One region of the Psychrobacter sp. van23A genome, then DNA from elsewhere that is predicted to be linked to it. Evidence: riboswitches for the same ligand, from Rfam matches in the RefSeq annotation. Region 1 holds a riboswitch; the other holds the start of a gene.
The links. Region 1 has a riboswitch for thiamine pyrophosphate ahead of RAH45_RS11610 (ABC transporter substrate-binding protein). Riboswitches for the same ligand answer to the same signal wherever they lie in the genome.

Region 2: it holds a riboswitch for thiamine pyrophosphate, as region 1 does, so the genes downstream of both, thiC (phosphomethylpyrimidine synthase ThiC) here and RAH45_RS11610 (ABC transporter substrate-binding protein) in region 1, are expected to answer to the same signal.

The regions. Positions count from the first base shown of each region.
Region 1 covers NZ_CP132595.1:2,721,053-2,725,547, reverse strand. Annotated here, with positions in the region: gene RAH45_RS11615 (hypothetical protein) at 1-1,449, shown strand, start outside; gene RAH45_RS11610 (ABC transporter substrate-binding protein) at 1,647-2,543, opposite strand; TPP riboswitch at 2,695-2,812, opposite strand; gene RAH45_RS11605 (YbaN family protein) at 3,262-3,687, shown strand; gene RAH45_RS11600 (transcription antiterminator/RNA stability regulator CspE) at 3,969-4,178, shown strand; gene RAH45_RS11595 (YeiH family protein) at 4,376-4,495, opposite strand, start outside.
Region 2 covers NZ_CP132595.1:118,486-122,980, reverse strand. Annotated here, with positions in the region: gene argH (argininosuccinate lyase) at 1-1,115, shown strand, start outside; gene RAH45_RS00525 (oxidative damage protection protein) at 1,459-1,749, shown strand; TPP riboswitch at 1,918-2,040, shown strand; gene thiC (phosphomethylpyrimidine synthase ThiC) at 2,303-4,282, shown strand; gene RAH45_RS00515 (fructose bisphosphate aldolase) at 4,369-4,495, opposite strand, start outside.

The sequences.
Region 1 (4,495 bases):
ACCAACTTATTAAATAGTTATATATTGAGGTACTTTAAAGATGACTATTATAGTTACAAAGGTCTAAACCATCATGCTAATCAGTTAATTTATGAATTAAAAGCATATCTTAATACTAGTAGAGATCTTTATTTATCGACTGTAATAGAAAGGTTTTTTTGTGAAATTGATATAGTGTTTTCAGGTATAAGGTTTCCAACTAGAGATAGCAAAGATAGTTTTGATTATTTTAAGACATTAAGAATGTTCAAAGGAATACACTTTGTTAATTGTGAATTTTACCTAGATAATTTATATATAAAAAATATAAGTTTTTTCTTTCAAAACTGTTACTTCAATAGCAACTTTACAATCCATCCAATAACACTGTTAGATAATGATATTGACTCATTATTCTCTGAATGCACTTTTGATGGGTGGACACGAGTCATCCCAACTGATGATAATGACTCTGTCGAAAATACTTTATTTTCAGGCTGTGTATTTAATAGTAATTTAACTATCTGCGACATGAGTATTAGTGCAGATATATTCGATTGTGAAGAAGATGCAAAAAGTAGAATTTCGAACTTGACAATTTTATCAAGTGTTTTTAAGTCTAGTTTGAAGTTAAATTTAATGAAAATAAATAAGCTTTGTATCGAAGATACTGAATTTGAATCTAAATTTGAAATAAAAAATAGTGTAATTAATATTTTGGAGTTTAGAAACTCTAATGTAGAAAAAGTATTTGACTCATTTGAAAGTGAGTTTGAGAAGTCTTATTTCTATAAAAGTATTTTTAATGGCTTTGCTGGATTTGAAGGAGTCAAGTTTGGAGCAGTTGATAAAAACACAGAAGAATATCAGGCTAAATTTATATATACCACTTTTATGAGTTTCTCTAACTTTAGAAACACTAAGTTCCTATCAGGTCTGGATTTTGAAAATTCTAATTTAAAAGAACAGCCCAATTTTTTAAAAACTATAATCAGCCCAAAAAATACTAATCGAGAAACATTTAGAATTATTAAAAAGTCTTTCGACGATGTTGGCAACCAACTGGAAGCGAATAGATTTTTTGTTGAAGAAATGAACGCATACAGCAAGGAACTAATAGCTTCAGATGGTAATTATTCAGAAAAAATAGTTTTTTTTACTAATTATATAACCTCTAGCTTTGGAAGAAGCTATATAAGGCCATTTTTATTATTAGTATTATCTTTATGCTTTTACGTAGGTTCTTATGAATTCTATGTAGCATGGTACCAGAGTAATATATATATTCTTCCTGAACCTATTCACACTATAGCCAAGTATCTAAATGATGGTGCTAAAAGTTTTTTACCTTTTTCTAGGTTTATACAAGAAAGAAGGGGGTTTGAATTTATTAGTTTAATTTTTTATGTATTATTCGCTATATTAACTTGGCAGATAATCGTAGCAGTTAAACGACATACTCAACGTTAAGGAACACCATGAACCATCTCACCGTTGGACAACGCGCGCCTTTAAGCAATCTTGCTATTGACGATACCGTACCAATAACGCTTAAGTTCACCCGTCAAAGCCCGATATCAGCTGTTTTGCACTAACTCAGCTTCACTCAAAAAAACCGCCACAGCAACCACGATGGCGGTTTTTTATTACTCAAACTATTTTAACGCCTACAGCGCCCACAGCGATTGATATTGCTCATCAGTCAACGTCACAATATCGATCTCGGCCAGCATCTCGCGCAGCTCTTGCCACTTACTCGCATCAGGCTTGATAGGCGTGATCAATCTACCTAGCGTATTATCGATAATCGCATCCATCAAGGCATCTGCGTCGGTTTGACTATAGTCATAATACATGCGGCGCGCAGACTTAGGCTCACTTTTACAGTGTTCTGTCATTTGATTGGTCACTTGGATAAAGGTATCTATCGCGTCTTTTTTCGCGCTATAAGTCTCATCAGTCGTGAGGATTTCTAACGCCGAAAAATTCGGATAAGGGGACAGATGCTGATCGATAAACGTAAAGTCTAAACCTTCATGAGTCGCCTCAACCCCTTCAAAGTTATAAAAGCACAGCCATGCACCATCGAGACTTAGGTCTTCTTGCAGGTTTTTTATATGGTAGAAGTCTTTTTGTACAAAGGTCACATTATCACGGCTGATACTAAAGCCGTTTTTCTTGGCATAGCGGGCTAATATCTCAAAGCCAATGCGATTGGTTTTTTCTTCAGCCGCTGGGGTACAAACGCGAATCGGTTGATTGTTCTTGAGCTTATCCATGCTGGATTGCTGCATCAATATGCCGCCATCGGTCTCAAAAAAACAGCCAAGCGCACGCAGATTAGGCGCGTAATGCTCAAACAGATGAATTGGCTCATTCACATGCAGATCGATGCTTTGATTTTGCAATTCAGCAAAGCCATCATAGTGGTCATCAGGCTCAATGATGGTGATATCTAGCCCTGCTTGCTCATACGCGCCTGTGGTCACACCCGCGATAAAGGGCAGGTGATCAGGGTTCAAAAACCATTCGAGGGTGAGGGTCAGTTTGGTGGTTGACTGCATGGTTGTTTCCTTTTTAATGATAGAAAACAATCAGACTGATGCTGTTTAAATAAAACAAAAAAGGTAAAACAAGAAAGGCAAAATCTCAACATGTAAGGCGCTATCAGATCAGCGCGTCAGGTAGAGGTTTCTCTTATTCATAGACTGCTTAGGGTCTGTCATGCTTGTTTCCTACGTCAGTGCTAACTGCTTCAGGTTCACGGGTGTCTCTCAGCGATGGTTTTAACAATCGTTACAAGGTTAAAAGCAAAGCACCCCGACAAGATTGAGTGGTGCTGCATTATTTTTGATCAGTACTGCTCATGAATCCGTACTGCTAATGACTATTATCGATAGCTACTGCATTATCATAGACGACTTGTAAGCGGTGATGCAAGCGTATCAGGAATGACAATGAAAGGTGATGACTGACGCTCGTTAACCGTCCTTTATAACAGTTCTCATTTGTGACGGCTTTTTATAAGCGCTTTCAATCTTATAGGCGCTTTCAATCGACGTGTTAATAGAAGAGCGCACTATCTGTAATTGGTACTTACCCAATCACTAACCAAACATACCGATTGATAGCAAAACCCTCATAAAAATAGTCTTGTAGCATATCTCCTCATACGGCATCCTTAGTGAGTTCTATAAGCCGCCGTCTTTGTCATAAATTTGCCGGCCAAAACCTGATTATCTGACACTATCCAACGATATCCACTATCCAACGACATCCTTTATGAGCCAAAAAAAGCACTTCTACTACCGCCCAAAGACCAATCAACACAATAGCCCAGCGGTGCGTTGGGCATTTTTGATATTTGGTTGGATATTTTTTGTCTTGGGAATTATTGGCGCATTATTACCCGTGATGCCGACCGCGCCTTTTATCTTATTAGCAGCAGGTTGCTGGGCACGAAGCTCACGACGCTTTCATTTTTGGCTGATTAATCACAAGTATTTTGGTAAGTTTGTTCGCGATTGGGAAGAGCGCCGCGCTGTTCCGCTATATGCCAAGTGGTTAGCCACGATTATGATGTCTATATCGACGGCGATGTTATTTTATCGCTTGCCAGCCGATACGCTATGGGTAGCGTGGCTAGTTGCAGCGGTATGTAGTAGCGTCGCTATATATTTATTTCGTTTGCCAAATGCCTATACTTAGCGGTTAAATGCTTAAAATTTTTGTTAAGTATCTAAAAATAAAGCAAATAAGTGCAAAAAATAGCCAATAATTGCGCTTTGTTACACTAAAGATAAGATAAGGCTTGCGATACTGCGCTAGGCCACCTATAATACTTCCAAGCTTAAGAGCAGTTCTGCACCAAATCATTACCTCGTAGTATTAGTTATAATCCTTCGTTTTAATATTTATCGTTCAGTAGCTATTTGCAAGCGTTATCGGCCAATTAGGCCAAAAATAAATTAAATATCAGGGTTATGACTATGTCAGACGTTCAAAAAGGTACAGTTAAGTGGTTCAACGAAGCTAAAGGCTTTGGTTTCATCGCTCCAGAAAATGGCGCAGACGTTTTTGCTCATTACAGCGAAATCACTGGTTCAGGTTTTAAAACTTTGGCTGAAGGCCAAGAAGTTGAGTTCACTGTAACTCAAGGCCAAAAAGGCCCACAAGCACATAACATCGTTGCTATCTAATTCGTCTTTATAGACAACTAGAGCAAGATGAATAAAAAAACGAGCCTTAGGGTTCGTTTTTTTTCGCCTATTATTTATGTTTATTGCTTTTGATAAATAAATAGTAAAGTGTTGAATAAAGTCTTAGGACAACAATGCCGACGATTATAGGAATAATCGTCGGCATTGTTAGTTTTATTGGTGCGTTAATAGCTTTTTTATAGTGAAGCGATGCCAATATTGATCAAGCCGCCACCGATAATTAACCAAGTAAACATAATGGCACCGAGTATCAATGGTTTGACGCCAGCTTGTTTAATGGCACTCATATGCGTGGT
Region 2 (4,495 bases), 530 kb from region 1:
CGCGCTTGACGGATATCGTCGGTGCGGTTGGCAAAAAACTACATACTGGCCGTAGCCGTAACGATCAGGTTGCGACCGATATTCGTCTATGGTTGCGTGAAGAAACCGACAATATCATCGCGCTACTGGTACGTTTGCAAAGCGGTTTACTAGATTTAGCCGAACAGCATACCGACACCATTATGCCGGGCTTTACCCATTTGCAAACCGCGCAGCCAGTGAGCTTTGGTCATCACGTGATGGCATGGTTTGAGATGCTCTACCGCGATACCGAGCGTCTGGTCGATGCCCGTCGCCGTATCAATCAGATGCCGCTTGGTAGCGCTGCCCTTGCTGGCACGACCTTTCCAATCGATCGTACCATCACGGCCAAATTGCTAGGTTTTGAAGGTATTTGCCAAAACTCGCTCGATGCCGTCTCAGACCGTGATTTTGCCATTGAGTTTACCTCGGCAGCTTCTATTTTGATGATGCATATGTCGCGTATGAGCGAAGAGGTTATCCTATGGATGTCAGCGCAATTTAACTTTGTGCAAATACCAGATCGCTTCTGTACTGGCTCATCTATTATGCCGCAAAAGAAAAACCCTGACGTACCAGAGTTGGTACGCGGTAAAGCGGCGCGGGTTTTTGGCCAATTGATGACATTATTAAGCCTGATGAAAAGCCAGCCACTTGCCTATAATAAAGACAACCAAGAAGACAAAGAGCCGCTATTTGATTGCGTCGATACTTTGACGGGTTCGCTACTCGCTTTTGCTGATATGCTACCGAATATTACTCCGAATAAGGAAAACATGCGCGCTGCTACCATGAAAGGCTATGCAACGGCGACTGACCTAGCCGATTATTTGGTACGCCAAGGGGTGGCATTCCGTGATGCCCATGAAGTGGTCGGCAATGCCGTTGCTTTGGGCATTCGTGAGGGCGTTGATTTAAATGACTTATCACTGGCACAGCTTCAGCAATTTAGCGACGCCATTGGTGATGATGTCTTTGACTTCTTAACGTTAGAAGGCTCATTGGCTGCTCGTGACCACTTAGGTGGCACCGCGCCAAATCAAGTCAAACAGGCGGTGGTTAATGGACGTGCGCGCCTAAAATCGTTTGCTTAAAAGCCTTTTTTAAAGCTGAAGCTAGCAATAAAACTGTGCTTTAAAACTAGCGCTTTTCTCTAACACCCGCCATTGTGCGGGTGTTTTTTTGTCATGCCTGATTTTGCCAGCACTGGATATAGTCAAGGAATTTTAAAATCGCTACAAGGCGATCTACCGCAGATAGTACACTGAGTACATCTAGGGCGAGCAACACCGTAGCGGTTTAAAAGTACGCCGACTATAGATTTGATGTTACCTTCTCTACACCTGATACGCTTTGCTAAATCGTGCAAGCGCGTTATGATAGATTACCAATATTCGACACGATAATTTAATACCACTAATTAATGAGGATTGCCTGATGACTGAGACTTTTAATCCACAAGCCAATACCGTATTTTGCCGCAAATATAAGCAGGAATTGCCAAAAATGCCGCATCCGCCATTTCCTAATAAAAAAGGTCAAGAGCTACAAGAAACCGTTTCTGACAAAGCTTGGAAAGAATGGCTTGAGCAGCAAACCATGCTGATTAACGAAAACCATCTCAGCATGATGGACCCTGAAGCCAAAAAGTTCTTAACTGAGCAACGCGAGAAGTTTTTGGACAATGAAGTCTACGAGCGCGCGCAAGGTTGGACACCAGAAAAATAATACGCACGGTGATTTTATTAATTAAAAAGAATGTCATTAATTGAAAAGCTGTCATTGATTAAAAGACAGTGATTACATTAATAACAGCAAGATTGCCTCTCTACTAACAAACGGCAAATGACTAGGCATCATCCCTATAGTTTGTTAGTATGAGACTGATTTACAACACTGACAGACTCGGGGTGCGGTGTATGACAAGCTTAGTTTAAGCTATTTCATACATTCGCTGAGAGATCACCCGCCGAACCTGATGCGGTTAGTACCGACGCAGGGAAGTCTTAAGACTATGTTTTATATACAAAGGGCGCGCAGAAATGCCTTTTTATTATTGCTCATACTTCATGTGCTAGCGTTTTTACGCGGCCATGAGGAAAGCAATAAAAAGCGGCGCCTACCAATCATTTAACAACGGCATTAGATTCATTTTCAATGAAAGTTGAATTTAATAATAGTGCAGACGTTTAATGATTGAATTTGTCTATCTTGCATCGTCTTGCCCCGCAGCTACTGGCGGTGTTGCTTTTATTCAAAAACCAACACGCTAGGACAGCATATGAACCTCACACAAAATACTTCAACTCCTATTGCCAAAACTTCTGACAAAAAAGCCGACGCTCTAAAAACGCCTGCCCATCGTACCGCAAATGATGCGCGTTTTGAAGAAGACGCTCGCGACTTACACCGCATCTTACCAGCTTCTAAAAAAGTCTATATCGGGGGCTCACGGCCCGATATCCAAGTACCGATGCGCGAGATTACCCTTGACCCTACCCCTATCCAAGGGGTAAGCGAGTACGATTGGGAGCAAAACCCACCATTTTATGTCTACGACACCTCAGGCGTTTACACCGATCCCAATGTCGAGATCGATTTGACCAAAGGCTTACCAAAGCTGCGTGAAGGCTGGATTGCTGAGCGCGGCGATACTGAACAGTTAAAAGGTTTATCTAGCTCATACGGACAAGCGCGCGCCCGTGATATCAGTACTGCTAACTTAAGATTTGCGCATATTGATAGACCACGTCGCGCCTTAGTAGGAAAGAACGTCACGCAAATGCATTACGCGCGTCGCGGTATTATCACGCCTGAAATGGAATATATCGCCATTCGTGAGACGCAAAAGCAGCACGAACTGACCGATATGCGCCAACACGATGGCGAAAGCTTTGGTGCCAATACGCCAAAAATCATCACCCCTGAGTTTGTCCGCAGCGAAGTTGCCGCAGGCCGCGCCATTATCCCCAATAATATCAATCACCCTGAATCTGAGCCGATGATTATCGGGCGTAATTTTTTAGTGAAAATTAACGCCAATATCGGCAATTCAGCGCTCGGCTCATCTATCGATGAAGAAGTATCAAAAATGACCTGGGCAACGCGCTGGGGCGCCGATACCATTATGGATTTATCGACCGGCAATCATATCCATGAAACCCGTGAATGGTTGATTCGTAACTCACCAGTGCCAATTGGTACGGTGCCGATTTATCAAGCCTTAGAGAAAGTCGATGGCGTTGCCGAAGACTTAACGTGGGAGATATTCCGCGATACCTTGATTGAGCAAGCCGAGCAAGGCGTTGATTACTTTACCATTCACGCTGGCGTACTGCTACGTTATGTACCGCTAACCGCCAATCGCTTGACGGGCATCGTCTCGCGTGGCGGCTCTATCATGGCGCAGTGGTGTTTGGCCCATCATAAAGAGAGCTTTTTATACACGCATTTTGAAGATATCTGCGAGATTATGAAGCAGTATGATGTGGCATTTAGCTTAGGCGATGGCTTACGTCCGGGCTGTTTGCAAGATGCCAATGATGAAGCGCAATTTGGTGAGCTACGTACCCTAGGTGAGTTGACGCAAGTCGCATGGAAGCATGATGTACAGGTGATGATTGAAGGCCCTGGACACGTGGCGATGAACCGTATTAAAGAAAATATGGACTTGCAGCTTGAGCTATGTAGCGACGCACCTTTTTATACTTTAGGGCCATTAACCACTGATATTGCGCCTGGTTATGACCATATCACCAGTGCCATTGGCGCAGCGATGATTGGCTGGTTTGGCACGGCGATGCTCTGTTACGTAACACCAAAAGAGCATCTCGGTTTGCCCAATAAAAAGGACGTCAAGGACGGTATCATCACTTATAAAATCGCCGCTCATGCTGCCGACCTTGCTAAAGGCCATCCGGGCGCACAAGCACGTGATAATGCCTTGTCCAAAGCGCGTTTTGAGTTCCGCTGGGATGATCAGTTTAATCTGGCGCTTGACCCTGATACGGCGCGTGAATATCATGACGAAACACTGCCAAAAGATGCGCACAAGTCTGCGCACTTTTGCTCAATGTGCGGACCGAAGTTTTGCTCGATGAAAATCACTCAAAACGTGCGCGAGTATGCTAAAGGTTTAGATGCAAAAGAAAACGGCGTTCAGGCTACTAGTGCGATGAGCCGCGCTGATATTAAAAAAGGCATGGACGAGATGACGCAAAAATATCATGCCGAGGGTCGCCAGTTGTATAAAGAGGTTTAAGCGATTAACGTTAATCCTTAATTCATAAAAAAGCGCTACTCATAAGTAGCGCTTTTTATTGCAAACAGTTTTATCTTTATAGTAGATTAAACCTTTGACGCTTCGTAAATCTCTTTAATAGAAGTATTAATCGTATCAGCAAACTCTGCGTCGCTTTGTTGCTTATTTAAGCCTTCGGTAAAAGCGCGCGAGAAGCTCGCAATCATACCGGGG